2 linked regions of the Spartinivicinus poritis genome follow. The protein of the gene in region 1 interacts with the protein of each later gene in a pairwise test. Links are inferred from orthologs where the notes say so. Each region holds a gene or a part of one and is shown on either strand. Other genes may lie near its edges. The genes, in order: ORQ98_RS02895 and ORQ98_RS24855.

Evidence for each region.
Region 2: the proteins of ORQ98_RS02895 (region 1) and ORQ98_RS24855 interact in binary tests that used the Escherichia coli proteins (3 or more experiments, as listed by UniProt). The link is inferred for Spartinivicinus poritis from one-to-one orthologs.

Annotation. Positions count from the first base shown.
Region 1 is NZ_JAPMOU010000002.1:327,204-341,836, forward strand. The notes cover bases 4,638-7,537. They hold ORQ98_RS02895 (bifunctional alpha/beta hydrolase/class I SAM-dependent methyltransferase), read left to right. Parts: upstream 4,638-5,167; coding sequence 5,168-6,907; downstream 6,908-7,537. Other genes in these bases: ORQ98_RS02885 (hypothetical protein), read right to left, coding at 4,638-4,762; ORQ98_RS02890 (hypothetical protein), read right to left, coding at 4,808-4,990; ORQ98_RS02900 (substrate-binding periplasmic protein), read left to right, coding at 7,524-7,537. Outside these bases: ORQ98_RS02860 (YceI family protein), read right to left, coding at 1-535; ORQ98_RS02865 (PepSY domain-containing protein), read left to right, coding at 825-1,127; ORQ98_RS02870 (response regulator transcription factor), read left to right, coding at 1,201-1,866; ORQ98_RS02875 (sensor histidine kinase), read left to right, coding at 1,863-3,206; ORQ98_RS02880 (helix-turn-helix domain-containing protein), read left to right, coding at 3,781-4,020; more of ORQ98_RS02885, read right to left, coding at 4,424-4,637; more of ORQ98_RS02900, read left to right, coding at 7,538-8,303; ORQ98_RS02905 (hypothetical protein), read right to left, coding at 8,366-8,719; ORQ98_RS02910 (hypothetical protein), read right to left, coding at 8,743-8,991; ORQ98_RS02915 (winged helix-turn-helix transcriptional regulator), read right to left, coding at 9,789-10,175; ORQ98_RS02920 (alpha/beta fold hydrolase), read left to right, coding at 10,309-11,229; ORQ98_RS02925 (hypothetical protein), read left to right, coding at 11,722-12,039; ORQ98_RS02930 (hypothetical protein), read left to right, coding at 12,058-12,414; ORQ98_RS02935 (hypothetical protein), read right to left, coding at 12,603-13,730; ORQ98_RS02940 (DUF4435 domain-containing protein), read right to left, coding at 13,734-14,582; ORQ98_RS02945 (AAA family ATPase), read right to left, coding at 14,584-14,633.
Region 2 is NZ_JAPMOU010000055.1:11,290-27,291, forward strand. The notes cover bases 5,668-9,936. They hold ORQ98_RS24855 (AAA family ATPase), read left to right. Parts: upstream 5,668-6,067; coding sequence 6,068-9,736; downstream 9,737-9,936. Other genes in these bases: sbcD (exonuclease subunit SbcD), read left to right, coding at 5,668-6,068. Also shown: ORQ98_RS24825 (adenylate/guanylate cyclase domain-containing protein), read left to right, coding at 1-848; ORQ98_RS24835 (MFS transporter), read right to left, coding at 980-2,356; ORQ98_RS24840 (hypothetical protein), read left to right, coding at 2,783-3,238; ORQ98_RS24845 (SGNH/GDSL hydrolase family protein), read right to left, coding at 3,313-4,491; more of sbcD, read left to right, coding at 4,803-5,667; ORQ98_RS24860 (substrate-binding periplasmic protein), read right to left, coding at 10,007-10,750; ORQ98_RS24865 (DUF4124 domain-containing protein), read left to right, coding at 10,931-11,401; ORQ98_RS24870 (HlyD family secretion protein), read right to left, coding at 11,403-12,314; prfH (peptide chain release factor H), read right to left, coding at 12,407-13,036; ORQ98_RS24880 (RNA ligase RtcB family protein), read right to left, coding at 13,036-14,184; ORQ98_RS24885 (NAD-dependent epimerase/dehydratase family protein), read right to left, coding at 14,533-15,381; ORQ98_RS24890 (hydrogen peroxide-inducible genes activator), read left to right, coding at 15,697-16,002. UniProt on the Escherichia coli protein: SbcCD cleaves DNA hairpin structures. These structures can inhibit DNA replication and are intermediates in certain DNA recombination reactions. The complex acts as a 3'->5' double strand exonuclease that can open hairpins.

The sequences.
Region 1 (14,633 bases):
TTAACCCCATTACCTTCGTCATCTGTTGCACACCAGCTTCTCCACCGTACTGATTAATATTGATTGAAGTATCTTGATAGGACTCTACCAAATAGTCAGCGGCAGCGTTTTTGGTAACCTTAACAAATAACTTGATTGGTAGCGTTGTCTCGCGAATGGTTAACTGACCATCAACCTCCATTTGTTTGGCTGCGCCAACAGTGAGTTTTTGCTCATCAATACCTGACAAATCAGCCTTTACTGTGGCATAACGGTAATTTGTGGTATCAAGCACCCACTGTTTAATTCGATCATTACGGATTGGGATTTTAGTATCAATTGTAGCTAAATCAATTTTAATTTCGGCTTGTTTTTGGTCATTTACCTGGCCAGATACGCCACTGATTAATTGGGTTTCTTTGACCGACTTGCCATTAGTAAAAATTTTTTCCGTGACAAAATTGACTTTTGAGTGTTCACTTTGCACTTGCCAGGCAGCCTGAACAGGCAGTGCAGTTGATGCGGCTAGCGTCGTAATTAAAATAATTTTTTGCATTACAGTTCCCTTAACAGTCTTTAACTTGTAGGCATAGCCTAGCGATTAAGCGTATTCAGGTTAAATGGAAAAGGTTAATGACTGTCATTAGAAACCTTTATAGCGCTGTTGGGAATAGTTTAATAATTTAAATAAAAACTGAGGATATTAAATCCATTTAGTTACCAAATTCACTAAGAGAGGTTACCAGCAAGGTTTAGTTAAATCAGTGGGAGTAATACCTATTAAGCTTGATTTCAGGTACAGTTGCTACAATTTAGCAAGCCTTCTGAGCTGACAAGGAAATGCAATGAAACAGCGATTACTTTTACTCATACTGCTCTGCTGGGGTGCAGCAACAAGTGTGGCTGGTCAAGATATTTCTCCTTCTCAGGCGTTAAAGTTACAGCAACAGGGCATTATTCTGCCTATGAGTCAATTGTTAAGGCGGGTTCGACAGCGCTACCCTGGTGAATTACTGAATGCTGAGCTGGAAAGAGACGACGGTATTTATGAATATGAACTGAAAATTCTAAACCCACAAGGCCAAGTATGGGAAATTGAAGTGAATGCCCAAACAGGTGCCATTCTCGAAGTAGAAAGAGATAACTAACCCTCACAATAGCATCACCAGAGCAAACTTGATAATACCCTCAATGCCACTTATTGATAGGATGTAGTACTAAATGCGGTTACTCGTTGTAGATGACAATCATGAATTATTGGAAAACACGACTAATGAACTTCGCCAAGCCGGTTTTGCAGTAGACACCTGTGACAATGGGGTTGATGCATTACATCAAGGTCAAGAAGAAAACTATGCCGCAGTTGTTTTAGATTTAGGCCTGCCTGACATTAATGGTTTAACGATTTTACAGGAGTGGCGCAGCCGCCAAAATACAGTGCCTGTTATCATTCTAACAGCCCGTGGAGAATGGTATGAACGTGTGGAAGGCCTTCAAGCCGGTGCAGATGACTATGTGAGTAAGCCATTTTACCACGAAGAGCTGATCGCCCGCTTACGAGCCGTTATCTGTCGCTATCATGGCCACAATAATGCGGCCTTACAGTTAGGCGACATCAACCTGGATGAAGAAAAACAACAGCTGGACTATCAAGGCAAGCATTATAAGCTGACGGCAATGGAATTTCGCTTGTTACGTTATTTTATGCTCAACCCAGGCAAAGTGTTAAGTAAGCAGCGCCTTACTGAGCAGCTTTATGAGTATGATGCCGATAAAGACAGTAATGTACTGGAAGTTTACATCGCTCACCTACGTCGGAAACTTGGTAAAGCCTCCATTGAAACCCGGCGTGGACAAGGTTATATCTTCCATGGTTCTACAACATGAAGTCAATCAGTCGTACACTAGGGATGGGGCTTGCCAGCTCGGTTTGTTTTTTAAGTTTACTGATTGGTTTGATCACCTATGCTGCGATGGGTGAAAGCTTTAAATCCTTTTTTAGTAGCAAGCTGGACGATGATGCGAAAACCTTACTTTCCTTACTGTCCACTCATAACCAACAACTAATACTGGATGATAAAGGTATTAGCCAATTACATTACCGCACCTATTCTGGCCATTATTATGTTATTCAAAGCGCCAGGCAGACATTTCGTTCACGCTCATTATGGGATTTTAATTTTAATCCACCTTCCCTAGCAGTAGGCGAAAAACGGGTCAGTGAATTACCAGGCCCTGATGAGCAACAATTAATGGTATTAAGCCAAGGGTTTAGCATTGGTGATATTCCTATCACAGTCACTGTGGCCGAAGATGTCGGTGGTTTATACACCAGTTTTCGTACGATGACCGGTGGACTATTATGGGGATTACTGGTGGCTATACTACTGTTGTTAGTCATCCAACAATGGTTACTCCATCGAGGTTTAAAACCACTCACTCGGTTAAAAAAGTCACTCCATGCTCTACAAACAGGGGAATTAACCGTTATCAGTACGCACAAAATGCCCAAAGAAATTCAACCCCTGGTGGCTGCACTTAACCAGCTACTTGAAAATACGGCTGAATTACTCAAGCGAAGCCGTAACGCAGTAGGTGATTTAAGCCATGCGTTAAAAACCCCTATAGCACTGATGCAGCATACCATTATCAGCGAAGTCACTAATCAGCCAGAGCTCAGTAAAAAGCTCTTACGCCAGTTAACCTCTATTCGCCAATATAGCGAACAAAAATTAACCTCAGCACGATTGGCTGGTGATATATTACCCGGCGCGCAGTTTGAGCCCCATAAAGACTTAATGGATCTGATTCAAACCTTACATACGATTTACCAAGCCAAATCTGTCACTATTGATTGGCAACCACATCGTTGGCCAGAGCGCATTGCCATGAACCGGGAAGATGCCCTAGAACTACTGGGTAATTTACTGGATAATGCCTGTAAATGGGCTAATCAGCGGGTAAATCTTAGCTTCTCCCACACCGATGCCCACCAACAACTCACTATTGCTGATGACGGCCCTGGTGTTGCCAAAGAAAATCAAACCCTGCTGACTCAACGAGGTAAACGCTTAGATGAACAGGTAGATGGCCATGGTTTAGGGCTGAATATTGTTGCTAACATTATTCAGCATTATCAAGGCAATATCGAATTTATTGGCCAAGGTCAATTAGGCGGGTTAGAAATTATAATTCAGCTGCCGACTAATATTGACAAATTAAAATGAAGTGATAGCTTTACCCTCACTTCATTTTAATTGAGCGTTTTTTAATGTCTACTTTTATATAACCTGTTTTACTTAACCTCTACACTGAGGCGCACATTTTTACCAATTTTATTTTCATTCCATAGATGGTACAAACTACTATCAGACCTATCATTTTTTTAATTTCCATATCATTTATGAAGAACACATCACAGCTTATTTTTATAGTTAAAAATGAATCATTATAAACACACTATTAACAATAGACGACCAATTAGTCATTTTTAAACCGAGCTGAATTTAAACACTAGACAGGCCACACCCACGATTTCTTGCTGCAATTTTTGTTTAACATTTTAATCTTTCTAACAATTAAAATAAATTTAATCACCATATACAAGGCAACACAAGTAGTGCATAAAAGCACCAAATTCAAATAGTAAGCACGCACAAATTACGGGAAGCTTATATTTTATAACAATATTATTTCATCGCGTTTAACTTTTATTATTGTATGTTTTTTGTAAAATCGTAGTCACACTTCCTTACAGCTAAGGAACACTCCAGTTATTTTTTAACTTTAGGAGGAAAAGCAATGGAAGCGTTCGAAACATACTGCAAAGGAATGGCAGCTCATTTAAGAAAAATAAGAAAACAACGTGGCATGACCCAAGAAGCACTAGCAGAAGCCGCTAATATCAGCCCTGAATACGTCAGCCGGATAGAGCGAGGAATCAATAAACCATCACTTAAAACCCTATACGACCTTTCAATGGTCTTAGAATTTAAGTTTATATTAATTGACGAAGGACCTGAACAAGAAACTAACCACTAGCTAGTCAGTAATAGTCTTAAGGGAGGGAGGAACGACCAAACGCGGATAAGTAAGTAAAAACATACCGCAACCAAAACAACAAACCCCAACAAAATACGTCTGTTAATCATTTTATAGGTAACGCTTTTATAGCCAAAACGAATTTTTGTTAAGTGCGACCTTCAAGCGACTAGGCCCCATGAGTTTATACATTTATAAATGATTGGGGTGACAGTTAATCGCTCCTCGTCAATTGCTCCTGTATTGCTATAATGAGTGGCATCCATACCACCCTGTATTAACTGTTTTTTCCACCCTCCGTGGTGCTCAAGAGTGATGACAAAAACCTAAGTTCTCAAACAATCCTGTTGTCTATTTGCAAGATAATATAGCTTATAAACACACGGGTATACCATTGATATGATTAGTTAGGTCGATCTTGAATTAATTTATCCAGTTTTTCTTCTAATAACTGTATTTTAGAAAAACTCTCTTCTTTACGTAAATAAGTTTCTGCTACCTGTTTTTGATAACCTAGGAAGCTTTTTTCAACCTCATGTAAATGCTGGTCTTGCCGATGGAATACTTGTTTAAAATCCTTATCCAGGTTATCTAGCTTTTTACTAACATTATTCAAATTCGTATCAGCTTGCTGCTTTAATTGTTGAAACTGCCGATTAATACTGAATCTAATCGTCGTCAAGATAAGGGTTATCAGGGTGACACTAACAGCAAGTAGTTGGAGTAACTCAGATAATTTCATTGTTATTTCTCCATACAGTTTTGGCTAGTTTTACCTGCTTTATTATTAAGGTATATCCTCTTCATAATATTCCTCATCCTCAATGTTTTCTTCAAAGTCCATTAACTCATCCAATCCATTACAATCAATCAGCTCATCAAAATCAGTTAATAACCGGTTTACTTCCTGCTCAGACTTAATAAAAAGATCAATATCACCAGAAAAATCCCATAAAAAATCGTCATCCATGATCTGCCCCCTAATTTATCGTTTTAGGTATATACTCATAATTGATTAAATAGGATTGACCCGACAATTGACAGGAACTATGACTACTAGTTATTTATAATTCTTAGGGCATAATAGGTGGCACAAAAACGCTTACTGTTGTACCCTGAGTAACACTGTTTAATGTGAATAAATCCTATGGAAAAACACTTTATCACCCACGATGGCGTAGCGTTATTTTATCGATATTGGCCTGCCAAAAAGGCACCAGAAAAACAAGCTATTGTCTTGTTACATAGAGGCCATGAACACTCCGGTAGGATGGCCCATCTGGTAGAAGAACTGGACTTAAATGAGTTTGATTTTTTTGCCTGGGATGCCCGTGGTCATGGTCAATCACCTGGGCAACGTGGTTTCAGTCCTGACTTTGGCACACTGGTACGCGACCTACAAACATTTATTGAGCATATTACATCCACATACCAGATAAATATCAATAACATTGCCATTATTGGTCAAAGTGTTGGTGCGGTGGTAGCTGCAACCTGGGTACATGATTATGCCCCCAATATTCGTTGTCTGGTGCTTGCTTCACCCGCTTTTAAAATAAAGCTTTATATCCCGCTTGCCAGAACTGCAATTAAACTGTGGTATAAATTTAAAGGTTTGTTTTTCGTTAACAGTTATGTCAAAGCCAAATTTCTCACCCATGACCCAAAACGCATTGCCAGCTATAACACTGATCCATTGATTACTCGCCCCATTGCTGCCAATGTATTATTAGGGTTATATGATACTGCTGAGCGAGTGGTAGCCGATGCAGCAGCAATAGCAGTTCCTACCCAACTGTTAATCTCTGGAGCAGATTTTGTGGTTCATCATCAACCACAGCATGCTTTTTTCGCTCGACTAAGCTCAGTTATTAAAGAAAAACATCTGTTGCCAGGCTTTTATCACGACACTTTAGGTGAACTACATCGTGAGCTTGCAACGAGTAAAATTCGCGACTTCATCACTCGCCTGTTTGCCTCACCACAACAGCAATTATCAATGCTGAATGCCCACCAACAAAGCTATACCAAAGTTGAAGCAGATGAGTTAGCTGTCCCCTACCCCATCAACTCCTGGCAAGGGCTATATTGGCAGCTGTATCGCTGGTCACTGCAGTTGGCCGGTATTTTGTCTGAGGGTATTCGCTTAGGCCATCAAACAGGGTTTGACTCTGGAAGCACCCTTGATTATGTATATCGCAATCAGCCAATGGGCACTTCATCACTAGGGCAATGGATTGATCAACACTACCTTAACAGCATTGGTTGGCAAGGCATTCGCCAGCGTAAAGTTCATTTAGAAGAATGCTTACGTCTAGTCATACAATGGCTTAAAAATAACAACATGCCAATTAATATTCTGGATATTGCTGCAGGCCATGGCCGTTATGTCTTAGAAGCGATTGAAACCAGCAATATTAAACCAGACTCAATTCTACTTCGTGATTACAGTGAGCTTAACGTTGAGCAAGGCCAACAACTAATCAAAGAGAAAGGGCTTACCGATATTACTACCTTTACGACAGGTGATGCGTTTGATCAGGCTAGTACAGCTCAAATTACCCCCACCCCTTCGATTGGTATTGTTTCTGGATTGTATGAATTATTTGCTGATAACGCATTAATTACTCAGTCATTGGCTGGACTTGCCAGCGCTCTTCCCGAAGGTGGTTACCTTATTTACACTAACCAACCTTGGCACCCTCAGTTGGAAATGATAGCCCGCGCATTAACCAGCCACCGAGAAGGACAAGCCTGGGTGATGCGCCGCCGTACTCAACTAGAAATGGACCAGCTAGTTGAATCTGCAGGCTTTACAAAAATAACCCAGCGAATTGATGATGATGGCATTTTCTCTGTATCTATTGCAAAGCGGGTTCTTGAGTAGCGTAGTGCTCTATACCAGTAGAAAAAAAGGAACTGTTTCTGTTAAGCTGACTAATATTTAAAAACCAGCTGCTCCTCACAGTGATAATCACATAAAAAACACCCCATGAAAATGGGGTACTTTATTAACCGAAACTAATTAAACTCAACCAAGAGTAGGATTGAGAAACTTGACCTACAGAAGAAGTTGGGCCTGGCATATCAATCTCCTATTTATTAATTATTAACCTACTTATTAAGGTAAATAATAAAACAAATGTCGCGATATTATTGGCAATGTTATTTTTACTTACCTTTTGCTTATCAATTTAACCATTAGACTGTCGCCAGTATCGTAGAACATTCTATAAATATGCGATTAGCTTAATTAACAACAAGTAATAACACGAGTAGATGACAACCTAAACTCATATAGAATAATATTCATTTCCAACTCGCTATCTTTATATTTTTAGGGAATAAAAAATTGCTAAAGTAGTTAAAAATAAAATAAATAAGTTACTATGAGACAACTTAACAAGGAGAAATGAAGACTTCTTCTTTTAGCAATTGCTACATATTCGAACTACTCACTATAGAAGCATAGATAGTTGCTAAACTCATTACTAAGTGATTTTTTGATTGTAACTGCAATGAAACTCTTTACCGCTCTTCTTTTACTTATCAGCTTCTTCTCATATGCAGAAGAAGATAAATTACTAAAGATAACTACAGGTGAGTACCCTCCTTGGTCATCGGCTGACTTTAAGCATGGAGGATTTGTTCACCATGTTATTTCTGAAGCCTTTAAGCACGAAGGCTTCAAGGTTGAGTATACTTATTACCCTTGGGCAAGGAATTATAAACAAGGCCAAAAGGGCGATTTTCATGCTACTGCGTTTTGGTATCACTCAGAGGAGCGCGAAAAACTATTTTATTACAGTAACCCGTTATATGCGGAAGATGTTGTTTTCTTTCACTTAAAAACAACTAAGTTTAAAGAGTGGGACACCCTTGAAAATCTTGGACAATACAGAATTGGCATTACTCGAGGTTATACTTATACTCCAGAAATCTGGGAAGCACAAAAAAAAGGTAACTTGAATATTGTTGTTAGTAACTCAGATAAGATAAATTTTAAGATGTTGCTCAGAAAAAGAACTGATTTGTTCATCATGGCAACTGTTGCTGGCTATAGCCTTCTACAAAAAGAGTTATCGATGACCCACATGCAAACATTGACTTATAATCCTAAACCACTATTTAGTAGTGAAGGACATTTATTATTCCCCAAGGTACGACCAGATGCTCAAGATTTACTTAAGGTTTTCAATAAGGGGTTAAAAGCTTTGAAAAACAATGGTTTTTATGAAAAGTATTATGACTTGTTATTGGAAGGTTACTATGAGCTACCATAAATTAAACCTAATTCATCTATACCATTCACTTTGGCTATAGAAACAAGCTATTAGCAATGTCATCAACAACCTTCTGCAACCAAAGAGTAACTGTTGCCAGTGGATGCCCTCAAATAAGAGTAGGCTTTGCCACACATGGATATCGGCAAATGCCTGTAAATACTGGGAACCATATGTGCAAGACTTACTGGGTACTCACCGTAATTCATATAATACTTTTCTAGCATGCTTTTTAACTCCCCTTTACTCACACGAATATTAGTCACCACATCACTATTGGTAGTTAATTTTACCTGGTCATCTGGCTTAGGGTCATTATTTAAAATAGATTTGGTAATAAAAATACCAAATACTATACCTGCCAGGTAAATAGGTGCCTTAATTATAAGGGGTAGCTCTTTTGTGCTTGTACTCATATACTCAAGCTCACTTTTTCATCTTACTCACCAAAATTAGAATTATTTTTTTCATAAAAATCCGCAATTAAGCCAACAGTAATACCAACTAAGCCTCCACCTATTACCATTAAAAAAAATCGTCCGATTAGCCCTAATCCACTTAAACCTACGCCAGAACAGAAGAAACTTCCCAGCAATCCAAGCCCAGCACCGAGAGCAGCATCAAGTAACGTTCTATTACTCATCACTTCAAGTATTTGACTGATCAAATTTTTTACATCTTTTGACATTTATTCAACTCCCCAGCTTTAGGTATTGTTCTATCAGGTATAGCTACAACTCACACTTGTGTCGATGGTTAATTTAATGCTTATTTTCCATTGATATAGCTTCACCATAACCAGAACCCTCATGTTGTTAGCCAGACTGATTAAAGTCTCCTGTTTTTGGAACGTTAATTGCGTCATCTTTCTTCATTTATATAAGTTGAGTATTAATATGCTTTTCCGAGAAATAGAAAAAACTGAAGCTAAAGCAAGGATAGACGACAATAAGTTTGCTTTCTTTATTACCATCATCTGCTCCATTTTTGCTGTTATAGCTCTATCTTCCGGTGTTACACTTGGGAGATCAGCAGAGTTTTTCACTTTTACTTTGATTACGCTTGGTACAATACATTTTTTCATACTGATTAACATCATATTTATGTCAAGGGTTCACCTGACTTTTCGAACTCTCTCAATTGCAATGATAGTGTTTTATATATTGACACTCAGAACGCTTATTTAAATTTTGCGGTTTTGCCAACTATGAGTTTGGTAAACTGTTTCAGCATTGAGCCAGGGAATACACTTGCAAGACCGGGGTTATCATAGAAGCAGTAAGCAGGATTACAAATAATTGACTCTTTTGATTGATTCCTATTTTTAAATCCTATCGTGTAATTGATTTCACATTGTTAATTTCCAGCCCATCAAACACACTTGCCGTATGCCTGGAGATCATTATGCATATTGCCCATATTTGCGGCTGGTTTAGAGCAAAAAGCTGTGCCATTAAGATTTTAACGATTAAAAGTTATACATTGCTATCTTTCACTTTCTTCATCGTATTGTTGTCGTGCTTTGCGGATATCGGCATGATGATCACCTGCCCAAGATACTAACTTCCATACGGAAGCAGATAGGCCTTTTCCCAGCTCTGTTAGCTCATACTCCACTTTCACCGGAACCTGGGGATAAACTGTACGGAGTACAAAACCATCGCGCTCTAAATCGCGGAGTGTTTGTGTCAGCATACGTTGTGAGATCCCTTCAATACGTGACTTTAGAGAGTTGAAGCGATCTGGGCCGTCAACCAACGCAAACAGAATCAGAATGGACCATTTATCACCGATTTGAGCCACCACATTACGGATGGGACATTCCTCATTATTCAGAAAAACGCGTCTTTCATTGTCTTTTTGTAAACCCATCGTGTACTCCCCATAGGTTATCAAAAGGTAACTTAGCTACAGAATCCTGCCTTATTGTAACCTAACACTCCATATGACAACATAGTATATATTAGTAACTAGCACTACAATCAATTACTGTATAGGCAACCATATGACACAATCTCTTTTGAAAAAAGCACTAACTCAGTATGCCTCTGATAAACCCGAAACCACTGAAGACCCGTTTGCTCCACAATTTATATCAGTAGGGAAATATAAAATTCGCTACACCCACAAAGAAAAGCCGCTCGCACCTACCCTGCTACTGTTGAACGGCCTACCTCAGAGCATTCGCATGTGGGAATCCTCCATTGAAGCCTTTAGCGATAACTTTGACGTACTAGCCTTCGATATCCCAGGGTTTGGTTTATCGCGAGCAAACGAAGCAGATATGTCACCAAGCAACCTGAGTGAAGTGATTATTCAGGTAATGGACCACTTCAATATCGAACAAGCCCACTTGGTAGGACCAGACGTTGGAGTACCCATTGCCCTGACAGCCGTGATTAATCATCCCCAACGATTCCTGAGTTTAAATATCTTTGATGGACCAGGCAGCTATCCACCAAAACTGTCGCCTATTTTGATGGCAGTGATCAAATCACGTTTTGTTCGGTGGTTAGCGAAAGGCCTGAATAGAAAGCCTGTGATGAAAACTAACTTTTTAACCGCAGTCAACGAAGGGTATCATCACTACAAACCGACTAAACGCGCGGTAAAAGAATATTATGACATTGCCTACGATGACCAGGCCCACAAGTGTGCGATTAGTTTCTTTGGCACCTATTCAAAAGAACTGCCGTGGATTGAGCAGAGACTGAAAGAAATTAAAGTTCCCACCTTGATTACATGGGGCAAACAAGATCCGTTTGTATTAGTTGAAAACGCAGAGTTTTTAGCCAAATACATTCCTAATAACAAGTTAGTTATATTTGAAAATGCATCGCACTTTCCTTCGGAAGATGCAGGGCAAGACTACGTGGACCTGCTAATTGATTGGATTGAAGGTAGCTGTATGCATAAAACCGAGTGAAAACTGGTCGCCTTTGTTACGAGAACAGGTACGCAGTGTCTCGTGCCTTGCTTTGTTATGCGCTGTACTCATTCAGTAAACGTTCGGTTGCTCAACAGGGTAAGAAGCCTTTACAGTTTTGGCAAAGCTAATAATTCATGGAGCTAAACACTAATGATAGATGAACCTTTTTTTCTCTTTAAGCCTGGAAAAGTTAATGAGGAGCAATTAAATGATTTTATTAGAAAATTATTATTGTGGGCTAACAATCAAAATATTATTATCATTTCAAGTGTTATAGATACTACATATCAATGATTTGTTGACAGTTACACTAATGAAGAAGTTTAGGCAGTCCTTATTTTATCTTTATTAAGTTGTCATATATAAACTCTTCATACTATTTCATTTCCAATTGTTCTTCGTTAGTTAGTTGAGCATCTTCAGGGTCTTTCATTCCAATAGGTTAATAAAAATAAAACTTAAAAGTAGGTCTATGCTACCATTACCAGAATGAAAGCAATCAAATTGATTTTAATTGTTATCACACTTATTGGTTTGATGATATGCTTGCAACCTAAATTGATCGTCAATACATGGTTTTTACTGACAGAGCCAGTCAATGTGATACCTAAAGAATCATCAATTTTAGATTTCAACCCCACAGTATTTAATCCAGGCTCAGGAGATTGGTGGGTATATGGAGAAGACTCCGAAAGGTATTATTACTTCACCTATGAGCAAAATAAGCCTTATATTTACACCTTAAAGTCTAGAAAGTGTAATGGCTTGATACCTACTGACTATACAACATGGTGTGTATTAGAATAAGAGTTTTATTGTGAAAAAATGAAGAAAGTTATAACAGTGCTATCTTTGCTTTTTGTATTGATAGTCAGCGGAGCTATCTTTACTAAGTGGGCTGAGAAGGGGTTAGCAGAACCTTATCATGAAGAAGTAAGTCCAAATGGTAAGTTTAAAGCTGTAATTTATGATGTAGCAGAATATACAGCATTTGCAAAATTATATGACAATGAAACAGGAGAATTTATTGCAGAAAGTCCAATTATAGAAGCTCCCGAAGCGACTGGCATTCATTGGGAGCCTAATGGATATATTGTACGTTATGGCATGACTATGATGTTTGATATCGGAGAATATGACACTAAATATAGTAGTTTTAGTGAGTTACGTACATACAAATAGCTGCTACTACCTCTGCAAGGTGCTAAGGCTAAACGGCTCTTGCCGCCCATCCAAGCAAAGATGGGTTTAGGCATGGAGTCTCCTTCTACAAGGGAAAAACTACTTGCAAGGAAAACTGCAAGTAGAGGTAGATCAATGAATTAGAAAATTAATAAGATAAAAGTTTATTTTTTTCTACAGTAAATTTCCTATTTGCACTCTTCTGGAATAGTTTTACACTTCAACAATCTTTGCTGTTGAGCAAGCACATCCGCTTCAGCTTTTAAGGCCGCCGCTTTTTCGGCATCAGTTTCGGCCAATACTTCACTTATTGAATTTATAGTTGTCCCCAAATCTTTTGCTCCATTTGTTGTTCCGTATTTTAGTGTCTTAATTTTTCCAGATGGATGTAGATTCAGATTTAGAGTGTTGCTTCCAAATATAGGAGGTTTAGGCACTGGAATACTATATTCTGTACCCCACTGAGGAACTGAAATTTTGGCATAATATTCAGTCGATTCTCGGTTAACGGAAGAGGTTAAAATTACTTTTACTGGAATTACTAAAGGTTCAACTAGGATGATAGCCCTATCGCCTTTATTTGGCGCATTAACTGGCTTTGCGGGCGTTGGTACTGAAACATCTATCACATACGATAATGTACCAACGGCCGGAACAATTTTATCATAAAATGACTGAGGATATCCGGTTATCCTGAAGGGCGAGCTTTTAAACTTTCTTTCCTCTAAAAACTGGATATTAGACTTAAGAGTAATCGATAAAGGAAGTTGCTTACCATTATTTTGACCAGCTACTTGATTGATTTTCTCACAGGCACTCTGTACTTGATCAGCTGGTTGAATGTTTCCTAATACACCAAATGCATCCAAGAAAGAGATGGTTGTAGTCACAATATCGCTCACAGCGCTGGTAGAAGTACTGTTGAAAGATTCTAGTCTACCATCTTTTGAAAAGCTTATTTCTGCCGATCCAGTTGAGTAAAATGTATCAAGATCAGAAAAGTTTATACTTTTTGTCTGATTTAAATTTGCGAAGTACTTTTCTTCAAATCCAACAGTTGTCTCTACTACAGGATTAGATGTATCAATGCAGCTAACTGTTTGATTTACGGTAATATCAGCACTACTTTTAGGTAGGTAATATTGTACTTTTGCGTCGGGCATACTCGCGCAACCAATCAAATACAAAACTGACCCAAAGAATGCAAGTTTCATATTAGTGCAATTCACAATGAAGTATCCTTCTTCTATATTAAAGCTAACGCCTGCAACATCGGCAGAATAGAGCGTAGCGTAGTGTTGTCCGAGTGCTTGCAATTTTTAACACAAGACATAATCACCCACTTGAGATAAAGGCTCAATATCACATCGTTTTGCAATACGTTGTTTAAAGTTTATATCTGGAATTTGTGTCTTCACTGTAGACTTAGCTCTCATTTTTAGTAGAGGAAACAAATAGTCCTTCCCAGATACGATAGATAATTTTTCTTGTGGATCCCCTCCAAATTGAGAAAGCATTTCGTTTTTAATAAATAAGTATTGCTCTTCACCAACTTTGGAAACTGAATTTAATCGGAGAGCATTTATTCTCTCTGAGATTTTGACTCCTGACAAATCCCCTGTGTTTGCCTCTACAAAGTCTTTCACTGGATATGATACAGTCTGAACAGTGGGATCAATTTTAAACGAAATTGAGTACTCGATAAATATCTGAAATAACAGATCACAATTATTAACGACCCATCCATCATAATCAAACTGATCAGCTATCTTTTCACGCGTGATCACAGGCTCCTCTTCATCAAGAACATCAAGAATTGCTTCATGATCGCACAGTAGATTTTCGATACAATATAGTGGCAATCTAAACAGTCCTGGCTTGTTTTCCACTTCATCACCAGCCAAAATAAATAAGTCGCCATCAACGATATAAATTGATGGTCTCTCAGTGCTGCAATGACACTCATGTCGTTTGATGACGGACTTCCTATCACCAATTGGGAAAACCTCTTCTACTCTATAAACCCCTTCAAACACTCTAGTGAAAATAATTGAATATAATTTTGCATATCCCGTTGCGGTATCTTCTATATAAATATCGATGTCGTTAACATCTTCAAAGAAAACACTTTTGGCCGACTTCGCAACGTCACTTCTTTCTGGAATCATATTATCTACACTTCACTGCTTTATTCTTAAGAGACCCAACAATCTCGGGTG
Region 2 (16,002 bases), on another replicon or contig:
TAGATTTTCCAATACTTAGCGAGCTAAAAGCGCAAGGAATGACAGATTACCTGGTTTTACCTCTCAATTTTTCTGAGGGTGAAATTGGCGCAATTAGCTTGGCCACTAACAGAACCAATGGCTTTAAGGAACATGAAATCAAACGTATCCAACAAATTGTTCGCGCAGCAACAAGAGGCCTGGAAATACTCATTAGACATGAAACAGCGTTGTCACTCATTTGTGCTTACTTAGGTAATACTACAGGAAAACGTGTTTTATCCGGCATGGTTCAACGTGGAGAAGGAGAAACCATTGATGCTGTTATCTGGTTTTCAGATTTAAGAAAATCAACAAAGCTATCAGAAGAGCTGCCAGCCGATGAATACTTAGCCTTACTCAACCAATACTTTGATTGTCTTGCAGGTGCAGTATTAAACCAGGGTGGAGAAGTGCTCAGGTTTATTGGTGATGCTGTATTAGCTATTTTTCCCGTTGACAAACAAAACTTCACCAGTTGGGAAACAGCTGCTAAAAATGCACTAATAGCAGTAAAAGATGCAGAACTAAGAATTGCTGTTTTAAATGAAATCCGCGCCAAAGATAATTTACCACCCATTAGCTATGGAATAGGTTTGCATTCAGGGCCAGTCCACTACGGAAATATCGGTACCTCTGGACGAGTAGAATTTACTGTAGTAGGCAAGGCCGCAAATGAGGCAGCCAAAATAGAATCTCTTTGTAAACCACTTAATCAAAAAGTAATTGTGTCAGAACCGCTTACTCAATATCATCAGGGGGCTTGGATCAATCTAGGTAAACATCAAATACCCGGTACAAATACCGAGTTATCCTTATTTACTTATTAGTACATTGTAAAAGCAATATGGTTGGCCGGGAAGGACTCAAACCTCCTCATACACTCTTCTCAGGAATACGCTCTGCCAGATTAAGCTACCGGCCAATGAATTGATAAATCATTTAGCATTAAGCGAATAACCTAATACTTGTAAACCCTTCCATAAACATATAAATACAAAAACACAAAAACACAAAAACAAAACCAACCTATAGATGTTGAAATGGAGTGAATTGTATGGTCAGCAGAAAGTCCTATTGCTTGATCAGCAGCCTTTCCTGTTAATACTACTCCCAACCCCGCAGCTAGTGTGATTATTGTTTTCGTAATGCCAGAAGCTGTACCAGCCACAACTGGACTCACAACTGACTGCGTTGCCACTAAAGTTAACGCATTCGCTATACCAAGAAAAATTGCACAAATAGTGATGCCTATTAAGTACATAACAAATGATGATAATTTAGGCACTGATATAAATACTGCAGCTACAACCCCCAAACATACATTCATCACAAACACTGCATGCAGGGTTTTAAGCCTTCCAGCAATAGGCCCACCAAATGCCATGATTAATGCAGGAGGTAAGAATGCTACTCCAGCCGAGTAGGGTGACAAGTGCCACACATCTTGTAATGACAGAGGTACAATAAATAAAAATACAACCGTTATTGCATTGATAACTGCCCCTACTACAGTCAACACTATAAAGTTTCTATTTTTGAAAATTTCTAAAGAGATCAGTGGATTACTTGACCTTTTTTCACTACTAAAAAACATAGTAATTAAAATTACAAATGCCATTGATAATAATATGTTTAAATTTACATTCCCTCCTGTAGATACTCCATCAATTAATAAACTAAGGATAGCCAAAGACAAGGTTATCAAAAACAACCCTCTCATATCGATTAACTTTGTTTTGTATGTATCATTTATCTCTGTTTTGACAAAAATGGCTGAATAAATTGCCATTAAGACGATAGGAATATTAAGCCAAAATATCAAGCGCCAAGAAACTGCTTCTGTAACCAACCCACCTAATATTGGCCCACCTGCTGTAGCGCTGCCACCAATGCCAATAGCCAGCCCAATTGCTTTACTTCTTTTCTCTTTTGGATAGACATTAGTGATCAACGCCAGTCCAGCAGGCATAATGCAAGCACCTCCAGCCCCTTGTATAGCCCTTGCAATCACTAATACAGACATGGATTGAGCTAAAGCACAGAGTATCGATGCGATACCAAATAAAGCTAAACCTATAATTAAAATATTTCTATAGCCATATTGATCACTCAACCTACCAGCAGCAAGCATTAACCCGCCTACTGATAATAAATAAACACTAACAACCCACTTCAACCCACCTTCTGATGCAGACAAATCAATACCAATTTGGGGTAAAGCTAAATTAAGTGCAAACGCATCCAACTGAATGCAAAAAATCCCTGCTGCGAATGCCAACAAAGCGAAAATAGGACTATTCGCAATTTTTTTATTCATAATAAAATTAACCTTCATTTATTTACAGTCATATTAAAACTAGTACAGGCCCTGTGTATCAGCCTGATAGGTATACTGTGAGTAATGTAACTAGTATTTAATAATGGTCTTTTCCAACTTATCAATACTGTGGACAGTTTTTGAATTATAAAACATTGCTCTACAGGCCATGTACCATAGGAAGGAGGAGTTTATTGCATGTTAAGCCTCAGGCTATCTTGCAATAAAGTATATGAGAGTAGAGCACTCCCCCCGTAAACACTAACATACAACACCTATAAAACTGTCCGCAGTATTGAACTTATAAGAGCTATAACAAATTAATAAACCCTTTACATGTCGGATACCCAAAATAAGAAGTTAATGAACCTGAAGTACTTCAAGCTTAATTCCAGTAAGTACTGCTACACTTAGAAGACTTTGAGCCACTAACAGGATGAAGTCATGCTTTCTGTCTTAAAATCTATCACTCTGACAACCGGGTTGCTCTTCTGTATAGCTACTCAAGCCGCAACGATTGAACTGGTTGATGGAACACGTATCTTAGGTGAGATCAAGTCTCTAAACGACGGGGTTTACGTTATCGATACACCTAGCCTGGGCCAAATGCGAATAGAGCAAAAGAAGGTTCGTTCAATAAGTAAGGGTAAAGCAGCTGCTGCTAATAATCTATCAATTGATAGCATTAGGCAATCACTTATTAATAGTCCTGAAACAATGAAGGCCATATTAGCACTACAAAATGATCCACAAGTCAAAGCCATACTTGCAGACCCTGAACTGATGCAATTAATAAACAGTGGTAATATTAATGCCTTGCAGAACAATCCTAAGATTCAACAATTGATGACCAATCCTGAAGTGCAATCCATAACCAAGCAGATTCTTCTAGGGCAATAGCATGAATTACACCTAATAATGAGTCATAGAAGGTATACCAGTCACGATTCATTATTAGATGTAGAGCAACTACCCTAGTGGAGGGTATAGTGCTGTTCAAAGAAACTATACAGTCTATCAGCCAACACTTTATGTGCAGCAGTAGTTGGATGTACTTTATCCCAAAATAAATAACCATCACAACTATCTGGTGCATTACCTGCTATATCGATACTTCTAGCCATTGTAGATTCATCATCTTTTAGTTTAGAACCACTATTTCGATTAAAAGAATCTCTTTGCTGAAAAGACATTTGTTGCTGTGAAGGTAAGGCATCATGTAGCATAGGGTTTTCAGAAAAGCTAGGATCATTTTCAAATAACTCTTGTAACTCATATCTATTTAGCTCTTCCATTTTTTTCGGTTCAGTTCGCCAATCATAGTAATCGTACTGTATTAGCGACTCACTATGTGCAAACTGTTTACTTTTACCTTTTATAAATGGGCGCCAAATATACCCTTTGGTATAGCAGGCCTGATCAATATTAGTAAAACCCAAACTAGACGCATTCTGAATTATTTCTTTCAACTCACTTGCAACATCAAATAGCCTGACTTTGTCAGGGTTTCTTGTACTCATTAGTCTAATTAGTTCTTGATTATGTTTGGTTGAGACATTCTCTAAATCAGCAGATTGTGTATTATCGTAATAAATTGAGAAAGGCGTTATATTGAGCTTGGGTATATTAATAACCAACACCTGGGCAGCGCCGCCGATTAATGCCTGGCTAATTGTTCGATCAATAGCCAACATCACTCTGTCCGTGTCTCGCCAGTTATTTGTCACATAATCATTGGCACCAGCCCAAATAATTACAAGATCAGAAGTTTGGAATTTATCATGTTCTAAAAACTGTTCTACTTCATGTTCAAGATTATTAATCACTTGATACGTTGGGTTATAAGACTCTTTTTCATATGCAGCTGCTGTAGCACCGCCTTCTGACTCATTAATTATTGTTAAATCAATAGCTTTCTTTTGAAAAGCCTCTTTTATGTAATCAACCCAAACTGGCCCATCAGAAAATCGCCCTGTATAATAAGGTGGACTGGATGGCAGCCATCCTTTTGTCTTTTTATACATTTTCCCTGTGTCACTCAAACTATCCCCAAAAATCACAATACGATTAATACTCACCTGCTCTTTTGCAGAAAGTTGAATTGCAGAAAATAAAAATACAGCAATGACAGAAAGCTTTATTAGTTTTTTCATAATTAATATTCTTTTTATTTTGAAGTATCAAATGCCACCCTCTATCACATAGAAGCTGTTTATTTTTAATACCCTTTCACAAACCACTCCATGTGGGAGAGGCAAAATAAAGCTGGTTACTTATATTTATATCCACAGCTTATATTTGTATTTTAATTCTACTTTATAACAGTTGTTTTAAATGGATGATTGATCACAAAAACAGATTACTAAGCAAACTTTACATTTCATTCTTTCTAGACATATTAGTACTGTCTAAATATTATCATCAGTTGAAAAACACTATGCCAGCGGATACTTAGGCCTCTAACATGCGTCTACTCCATACATCAGATTGGCACTTGGGCCAACACTTTATGAATAAAAGCCGAGAGGCTGAGCACCAGGCGTTTTTGGAGTGGTTACTGACCACAATTGATGAACAAAAAATAGACATATTAGTCGTAGCTGGTGACATTTTTGATACAGGCACGCCACCTAGCTATGCACGAAAGTTGTACAACAACTTGATGGTAGGGATTCAAAATACTCACTGCCAGCAAGTGTTGATGGTAGGAGGTAACCATGACTCAGTCGCTGTGTTACACGAATCTCGCCGCATTCTATCTTGTTTAAATATCACCGTTATTGGTGGCATATCAGACCACCTTGAAGAGCAAGTGCTTACAATCAAGAACAACAATGGTCATCCAACAGCCATTATCTGTGCAGTACCTTATATTCGACCAAGAGACGTATTAAGCAGTCAAGCAGGACAAACTCAAATAGAAAAGCAGCAGAGTTTAGAACAAGCCATCGCTGATCATTATCAGCAGCTTTTTAATATTGCACAACAAAAGGCCAAAATCAGCAATCAAGCACAGCTTCTACCCATTATCATGACAGGTCACTTGGCCACAGTAGGGGGGCAATCTTCAGAATCAGTGCGCGATATCTATATTGGTAGCTTGTCAGCCTTTCCTGCACGACACTTTCCCCCAGCCGACTATATTGCCTTAGGTCATCTACACAGTAGTCAACAAGTGTCGGGGGTAGATCATATTCGCTATTCAGGGTCCCCTATTCCGCTGAGTTTTGATGAAGTGGATAACGCTAAGCAAGTGTTGTGTATTGAGCTGACAAGTAATGGCTTGGCTTCTATCGAAAGTATTGAAGTACCCCGCTTTCAACCAATGGCTACCGTTAAAGGTAATTTAGCCGATATTGAGCAACAGCTTGAACAGCTGGAAGCACCACCACAAGGGCAATCTACTTGGCTAGAAATCGTTATTCAGGAAGATGATTACTTGACTGATTTACAAGCTCGACTCCAACAGCTGATCGCCGACAAACCTTTTGAAATATTGAAGTTAAAGCGAGCCCGCACCCAACAACAAACAATTGAGCGAGAAGCTAAAGAAACGCTAACAGATTTATCTCCTATCGATGTATTTCAACGGCGGCTAGCCCAAGAAACTATGGATGAGTCACTAAAAAATCAGTTAACGCAACATTTCAAAACCATACTAAATGAGATAAAAGAAGACGAGACTCAACCGACAACAAGCATAAGTTGCAAGGAAAAAGCTACTGTATAATGAAAATCTTAAGCTTACGGTTAAAAAATATTAACTCCCTTAAAGGTGAATGGCTCATTGATTTTACTGCGCCAGACTTTGCTAACAATGGGCTCTTTGCTATTACAGGCCCAACTGGAGCAGGAAAAACAACATTACTAGACGCCATCTGTTTAGCCCTATACCACGAAACTCCACGCTTAAAAGTGTCTGTTGCCAGCAATGACTTAATGAGCCGACACACAGCAGAATGCTCAGCTGAAGTAGAATTTGAAGTAAAAAATAACCGTTACCGAGCCAGTTGGCAGCAGCGACGCGCCAGAGGTAAATCTAAAGGAAAGTTACAATCTCCTGTAGCAGAACTCGCTATATTAAATGGTTCTACAAACAATGTGATTATTGCTGATAAATTAGCAGAAACTCGAAAACAAATAGAAGCTGTCACTGGTCTAGACTTTAGTCGCTTCACTAAGTCTATTTTGTTAGCCCAAGGAGGCTTTGCTGCTTTTTTGAATGCAAAGCCCAATGAACGAGCTGAATTATTAGAAGAATTAACTGGTACTGATATTTATGGAAATATTTCCCAGCGGGTTTATGAGCATTGTCAACATGAAAAAAATAAATTATCACTGTTAAATGATAAAGTTAACATCACTGAGCCACTCAGCTCTGAAACAAAAAATCAAATAATTTCAAAGCAGGAAAGCCTAGCTAACACTACAAACCAGCTAGAAGTAGCATTAAAAGAGTATAGCCAAAAAAAACAATGGTTAGAGCAAATAAGCGATTCCAAAGTAAAAATACAACAAACCAAAGATAAGATTGAGCAACACCAGAATACTATAACTCAAGCCACTCCTGATATTAAAAAACTAGAAGCACACCAGCCTGCTTTAGAAATCAAACCAATCTATAAATCCTGGCAAGATGCAAACCAACGTTATAGCAATAATCAGCAGACTATAGATGAATGTCTTAACGCACAAAAGTCAATTCAGGACTCCATCAAGCAAGCTGAACAACAGGTTAAATCACTAACAGAGACTTACCAACAATACCAAGCAAAACAAAATAAACTGGAGAAACTAGCTGATCAGGTGACGCCTCTAGACTATAAAATAGCAGACCTTATCAGTCAGAAGCAAAGGTTTGAAAGTGATTTACAGAATCTAAAACAACAGCTAACGAAACAACAAAACTCTCTTAAAAACGCTAGTAGCCAACAAGCAGAGACTGAATCAAACTATATTAGTGCAAAAAACTATCTAGACACACATTCACAACACAAATACTTAGCAGAAAAACTCCCATTATGGAAAGAACAACTAAAACAGCGACAAACTCTTAGTCAGCAAGAAAAAGAATACACTAACAAAGTGTTATCTACCAAAAAATCAATTGAAGAAAAAAGCTATCAAATTAATGAAATTAATGTCGAACTTAATGCGTCTAGACTATTGTTACAGGAGCAACAAAGTCAGCTGCAAATATTATCTAGCCAAATTAAACAGATATTAGGTGAATATAACAATGATACGCTTGAGAATGCTTATCACCAGTCAATAGAGCAACGTCCTTTGTTAAAGGAGCTTGAAAAGCTGACCAAGCGCTACTATGAACTAACTGTTAAACAAAACAATCTTTTAAATAGTTACAATACAACTAAACAAAAGCTTGCTGAGCTGAATAGTAAAAAACAAGAAAAAAGTAAGATTAAAATAGCAATACAAGAGCATATTGCCAGTATTGAGAAAAATTTAAGCTTAGAGCTTAATATTCAAAGCTTATCAAAACATAGGCTTAAGCTACAAAAAGGCGATCCTTGCCCTTTGTGCGGTTCAGAAGAACACCCAGCAATAGCGGAATACCAGCAGGTTGACCCATCAAAAACTGAACAACAGCTCCTCGCCAAGCGGAATGAGTTAACTGAAATAGAAGTCGTTTTAACATATAACAATAACGAAACTATTACGATTAATCAGCAAATACAGTATAACCAACAGCAAATAGAAGATGTCATTCAAGAACTTAAAAAATGCGAAAATGAATGGCAGTTTGTCATAGATAAATTACAAGTAGTGGCAGCAATAAATAATGAAAGCACTATTACCCAGCTTTTACAAACAGCTAATGAACAGCATGAGCAACTAACCAAACAATGGAAACACTATAAAGCTGTCAATAAGCAGTTAACAGATCAACAGCAACACATTCAAAAAATGGAAGCCCAACAGCATGAGAATGATTTAAAACTACTAAATCAAGCCGTAGAGAATCTACAAGCTCAACACCAGACTGAAACGAAAGAATTAAAGAATACTCAGCAACAGCTGGCTGAATTAGAAGCTATTCTTAACCAGGAGTTTGCTGTTTTTAATGACTCTCTACCTAATGTAGCTAATCAAAATGACTGGCTAAGCAAACAAAACTTATCAAGCCAAACATACCAACAAACTCAACAACAGCATAATGAACTACTGCAGGCATTAGCTGATAATAAGTTAGTTATTAATAGCTTAGAAAAAGATACCAAGCAAACAGTCAGCTTAATAGAAGACTCAACTAATTCATTAAGTGCAGTTAATAATCAATTAACAATACTCCAGTCAGAACGTTATGCTCTTTTTGGTGATAAACAAATTGATACTGAGCGCCGTCAATTAAAAGAGCAGTTAAGTGTTAAAGAGCAGCAATTGCAAAAAGCTAAGGACCAGTTGAACCACCAGAACCAAAATCATAATCAGCTTAAAGGGCAAATAACTACACTACAGCAAAGCAAGCAAGTATTAACCAAACAGCTACAAGAAACCTCTCAGCAATGGCAGCAAGCCTTAACTGATAGCCCATTTGTCAGCCAGCAATCATTTGAACAGGCTATATTATCACCTATTGAATATCAGCAATTAAAACAATTAAAACGACAGCTTGATAATGAGCAGCAACGCAATCAGGGATTATTGCAAGATGCAGAACAAACACTAAGTGATTTGCAGGCAAAGCAACTCACAGGACTTACAATTTCTGAAATCAATCACCAGCTAACCGAACTTGTTAAACAACAAAAACAAACACAAGAAGACATGGCTGAACTGAAAGCTACCCTAAAAGCAGATGAAACAGCACAACAAAAGCAGCAATCATTATTAGCAGAAATTCAGCAACAACAGTCTATTACAGATGTCTGGGTAAAGTTAGACAGCCTGATCGGATCAGCTAAAGGCGACAAGTTTCGTCGTTTTGCCCAAGGTGTCACCTTAGACCACTTAGTATATCTGGCTAATCAACATATACAGCGATTACATGGCCGCTACCAACTGAAGCGCAAACTTACTGAAGAGCTAGACTTAGTAGTAGTTGACACCTGGCAAGCAGATGTAGAAAGAGACACCAAAACCTTATCAGGTGGAGAGAGTTTTTTAATTAGCCTTGCATTAGCCTTAGCACTCTCTGACTTGGTAAGCCATAAAACATCAATCGACTCTTTATTTTTAGACGAAGGATTCGGTACCCTTGATGCTGAAACACTCGATACAGCTCTTGATGCCTTAGATGCACTCAACGCTAGTGGTAAGATGGTAGGAATTATTTCTCATGTTGATGCACTAAAAGAAAGAATTCCTACCCAAATTCAAGTCAAAAAGAGTAATGGTTTGGGTTATAGTAAATTGGATAAGCGGTTTGCTGTATAAAAACACTATGTGTGCAAGCTTTGCTCCTAATCCCCTTAACACTGAGCCTGGAATATAATTCATTTTTTTAATTCCAGGCTAAATATTGGTGACTATAGCCAAAGCGAATGGCTTTTAGGGGCGGCCGTCGAGTGATGAGCCCCATGACTATATGTATTTATAAATGATTGGGTGAATAGTGACGACAACAAACCCTAAAAATCATTCGAGAATAATATAGTTTATTTACTATCATAGCTATGGTTAGATCCTACCCTGATACAAACAAATTCAAGGAGAAATATTATGCTTTTTTATAATTTTATTTTTAATATCATCATTATAAATTTCTTTAAATGCATTATTTAACTTATTATAGACCTCATTAGAGGTATTATTACTAACAGCCATGTAGTAGTTATATTTAAAAGTCATTATTGCTGGATAGACGTCCTCAAATTTGAGGCCTAGCTTTTTCAGTCTAATGGGTAAAGTGATGTTATTTCCAGAAATCAAGTCCACTTTAAATGCATATAGCTTCTTAATATTTTCTTCTTCTGAAACAGAAATACTCAGCGCTTTCTTTTCTTCAAATCCTACTGAACTTAAAAACTGATGACTAACATCGCCTCGCATAACCCCAACAATATATTCTTTTGCATCACTGACATTTGAAAGAGCAATGTCTCTCCGACTACTTAGCTTATATAGGTAAAATTGCTTACCTGAAAATAGTGGTCCTATCCACTTAAATAGGGACTCTCTTTCTGGAGTACGTAAAATGGTATAAATGATTACATTAGGTTTATATAGAGCAATTTGATATGATCGAGCCCAAGGATATAAGTGAATGCTATATTTATAGTTTGCCTTTGCTAATACTTTTTTAACTACTTCTGTTGAGGCCCCAACAACTTGGCCTTTTTCGCGATAATTATAGGGAGGCCAATTCTCTGTCACCACTAATAATTCATTAGCACTTAGCTGTAACATGCTAGCAATAACAATCATCAAGCTTAAGCTTTTTACTATCATTTGGTTATATAGCCTACAAGCAAACTAAGCTTAATTATAGCTTCAGCTATTGCGCTTCCAAATATTTACTATTCAAGAGATAAGGGAACACCTTTGCAATAAATACATGAATTATGTACAATTCATATCCTTTATTTTCAGTTTTATCCTGAGTCAAGAAGATGTAGGAGTAACCACCCGATGCTAAGGACAACAGCTTTTAACACGGTATTTCTGTTTATCACCGCAATGTTGGCCAACATCGCCAGTGCTGAAATTTATCGATGGGTAGATCAAAATGGCAAAGTTCACTTCAGCGACAAGAAGCCGCAACATAAGCAAGTAAACACTGTTAATATCAATCAAACCAATACTTACCAAAATGTTGAGTTAAAGCCTTTAGGGCCTTCTTCCGTTAGCACTAACAGAAAGCGTAATAAAGGGGTTGTCATGTATAGTGCTGAGTGGTGCGGTTACTGCAAAGTTGCACGCAATTATTTCCAGTCAAAAAATATTCCATTTAAAGAGTATGATATTGAAAAAAGCCAAAAAGGCCGTGATGATTTTAATAAGCTGGGTGGCGGCGGTGTACCACTTATTTTGGTAGGTAAAAAAAGAATGTCAGGCTTTACTCAGCAACGATTTGACAATTTATATTACCGAAAAAAGTGATCTACTGTTGTAACTTTGTCTTGTGCAAGGCTTTTGGCCAGTCTGCCTTAGGATTAAGCTTAATATAAGCCTTACCCTCCATAACAGGTTCTAGTTTATCCAAGTGGTTAGCTAAATAATCTCCAGTAATCTTTAGCCTTAACGGATAAAACAAATCATTACTTTGTGCAGTTCCTTCAATCACAATGTGATCTTTTTTTGCAGTTGGAGAAATAAAGGTTATTGTTGCAGGGATAATGATATCATCTAAATTAAACAACGTAATCCTTGCTTCAGAGTTAAGCTCAGCTAAATTTGCTTGTTCTTTCTCAAGAAAAATCAACATCTCAGCACCTGTTGCATTCATCATTTCTAGCAAAACCGTATCAGGTTTAATTCGCTGATTTTTTTTCACTTTTATTTGTAAAACTTTACCAGAAGCAGGCGCTTTTATCTTTGTATAAGCTAACTGTTGCTTCAAAACCGTTATTTGTTGCTGTAAATGAGAGACTGCCTCTTGGTTGATAGTGTCCATTTCCCGTGCTAATTGACAACCAAGTTGAGCTAATTCAAGTGCTTTATTTTTTTTTGATTCAACTGGGGGACAATTACTCACTGGCTTACTGTTTTGCTTCTGCAACAAAGCTAAACGTTCCTCAACTTTGGTTATTTGATTGTTAATTGGAGTTTTACTTAGCTCCAGAAGTAATTGTCCTTGTTTGACAATGGCTCCTCCCTGAACTCTGACTCGCTTTATTTTACCAGATATGACGCTGGTTAAATTAATAATAGGTAGTTTCAGCTCACTCTTCGCAATAGCAATACCAGGGTATACATGACTATATATAAACCAACTGATAATACCAGCAAAGACAATAAAGAGTATGACAGCAGACGAATACTGCCAAGGTTTTAAATAATAAAACTCTTTCATACCATACTCTTCATGTATCCTTAACACCCTATTACTTAAAGAATAGAAGTTGATATCAGCTACTCATCAATCACCTCTTATATACCCAAAGCCTAAATGTCATTCGAAAAGAGTGTAAATCTTTCGCCTTTAAATATCCGCTTAGGGTTCCCACGTTCTAATGCCGTGTGTTGCTGCCAACGCTTAACACTTTCTGCTGCTATAGCCGTTTGCTCCAACTCATCCAATTTTTCTTGCAGTCTAAATAAAGCAAGTTTCTTATTACTATGCTGGCTACGTTGGCTTTGCACAGTACACTGTATACCTGTGGGTATATGAGTAACCTGCACAGCTGAGTCAGTGGTATTAACATGCTGTCCTCCCGCCCCTTGAGAACGGCAAGTGGTGATTTTGACTTGCTCCCTTGGGATCGAAAAATCTTTTACAGGCCAATAGCGGCCAGAAAAAAACCAGTTTTTACGTTTATGTCCACGCCGAAACTGGCTTTCACTCTGCCACAACAAAGAACCCTGCCAACGTTGAGCAAATACTTCTGCCTCAGTCCCTGCTACTGTATAAAGCACCGAATAACAGCAGCCTTTATCATTGGCCACTATTCTTTCAACCTCGTTCAGTTCAATATCAAACTGTTTTGCTTCCTCTTCTAGATAGCGTGCTGCTAAAGTAACAGCGCGAGCACACTCCACTGGTCCACGCCCTGCGCTTAGCTGTAACCAAAACATCAACATCCCCCACTCTTCGCTGTTTTGTAGGTGAGAATGGGTTTAAGGCTAGCAATCAGTTCAATTAGCCCTGCATTTTTTAAGTCTTGAATAACTTGGTCTATCGACTTATAAGCTTGCGGAGCCTCCTCATAAAGCAACGCCTTATTTTTACAAACCACATGACTGCCCAATGACGTTTTCTGTAAGTCTTGTACCCGATATTTATTAGATAACCGCGCTTTAGCTTCAGAACGCTGCCATTTTCTTCCTGCTCCATGTGCTAATGAAAATAATCCAGTAGCACTTTTAACAGGCTTTACCAGATAAGTCAGAGCCCCTCTGGAACCTGGTATTGCAACAATTCCCTGATCGCTCGGTGTAGCACCTTTACGATGTAGCCAACCCATTCCCTGCTGGTTAGACACCAGGTTATGGGTAACATCCAGCAACGGATCAGCATCTATATTCAGTGTAGCCATTATTTGCTTGGCAATTAATGTTCGATTAGCGCAAGCCCACTGAACAGCATCGTTATGTTTTTGTAAATATTCAATTCCTGCATCAGAGTCAACCGCAATACCCGCCGAGTTAAATTGAGCAATATGCTGATTGAGAATTTCATGACCATAACCGCGAGAGCCACTATGCACCAATAGCTGTACATGTTTTTTTGATAAATGAATAGCGTCAGCAAGTGTTTGATCAAATATAGTCTCAACTACTTGTAACTCAGCAAAGTGGTTGCCACCACCAATACTACCCAATGCTCTATCAAAATCGCTATTAATAACACCAAACTGTTGCTTGGTTTGCTCTATTTCATCTTGCCAGTCCCGATTAAGTGGTTCATCTAAAACAGCTAACTTATCTATCCACCGCGATATTTTAAGCTTATTTATTGGTTTATCAGTTTGCCAAAGCCCCATACCACAGCCTATATCACTACCTACCAAATAAGGATACAAGGTATTTTTACTTAAAAATGCAGCGCCTATAGGGTAACTTTTACCAGGATGCAAATCTGGCATACCTGCAACTTTCAGCATATCAGGCAATTTAGCTGAAAACGTTAATTGCTCAATTGCTTTCCCTTCAATCCAGGTTTTATTTGATGCAATAAGTTCAATATTATCAGCAATATATTGAATGGAGTTTAATGTGCCCATTATATTTTCCATATTGATTAGATGAGCGATTTAGCCAGATATACCAATAGGTATAGGCATGCTCATTTAATGAATAATTTTTTAATCAGACAGGGCTAACAAAGGAAAGAATATGAAGAAATGTAACTGGCGGGAGTTATTAATAAACTAACTAAACATGCCTAGCCACAAGTAACCTTGCTGCCTTGTCTATTCATTTTAATTTGTTGATTAGTGGTTTGTGTTTGCATGTTTTACCTCCATTTTTATGCTGATTTCTCTACACATCTAAAAATCCTACACCGCATTGGGCATAGTTGCGCGAACTTTAAGTGATATATCAATAAAATGCAACTATGCCTCTTAGGCTTATGTCATCTTATTAATTATTTCCTGATAGCCAGCTTTATAATCTGGGTATTTGAACTGATACCCCAAATCTAACAGTCGCTGATTACTGCATCGCTTACTACTACCAGTTGATCGACTGAGTGGTAAAGTTGGTATTGTGTTTAACTGGGTGGCTAACCAGCTTGTCACTTCACTCAATTTCGCTGGATGATTATCTACACCATTATAGCATTCGGCCAATTGCACCCCCAGACTATCCTGCTCAATTAAATAAGCCAAAATACCTGCACAATCATCTTGATGAATTCTATTAGTATATGGGTCATTAGCGCCAACAATCCCATATCCCGCCCTTACCTGCTTAAGTAAATATTCTCTTCCTGGACCATAAATACCCGAAAAACGCACTGCTGTAGTTGGAATATCAGTACTATTCAGCAATTGTTCTGCTTCTAACAACCGCAAACCTAAACCGGTAGGTAATGTTTCACTGGCTTCTGTCACCCACTCATCTTCCTGTTGGTGATAAACTCGACTGCTTGAAACATACAACAAGCGACGAGTATTTTGCTTTGTTTTCTCCATCCAACTAAGTAAGTTAGCAAGCCCTTTCACATAGGCTTGGCGATAACCCTCATCAGAACGCTCGCTTGCTGCAACACTGTAAACCACATAGTCACACACAGGCCAGTTTAAAAAGGTTCTTTCTGAAGCAATATCCGATGTAACAGGATTTATATCACTTGGTAATAAATCAGTATTTCTTCTTACACCCCATACCTTAAACCCTTTTGAAAACATCAATTTAGCTAAGCGCGTACCTATATCTCCACAACCAACAATTAAGCAACTTTTTTGATCTACCATTGCATGATTCTTCTAAAAAATGTCTACTATAAATAGAAAACTGATTGATTTTTTTAATAGTATGATAACCGGTACTTAAGCCATGCTATGACCGCCAAACTAAACATTAACTAACTACACAAAAGTAGTTGTAGTTTTTATTTAGGCAAAATAGCATAGTACTGTTTATACATACAGCATAAAGTTACGCAAAATACCATACTGTGTTAAGTTGACATATACGGTATGTTAGTAAGTATTAAATAGCTTAAACAAGCAAATAGCGCTAAGTAAGCTAAACAAGTAGCGCACACCAAAAACCAAAAGTAGCCTGTCATGACTCTGACTGAACTTAAATACATTGTTACGCTTGCTCAGGAGCAGCACTTTGGCCGTGCAGCTGAGCGATGTTTTGTTAGCCAGCCCACCTTAAGCGTTGGCGTGAAAAAACTGGAAGATGAACTGGGTGTCGCTATTTTTGAGCGCACCAAAAATGCCGTACATGTAACTCCTCTAGGGCAAAAGATAGTAGAGCAAGCCCAAAAAGTGCTTGAAGAAGCTACTACCATTAAGCATATTTCTTCTGCAGGTAAAAACCAGCTAAGCAGCCCTTTGCGGGTAGGTGCCATCTTTACCATTGGG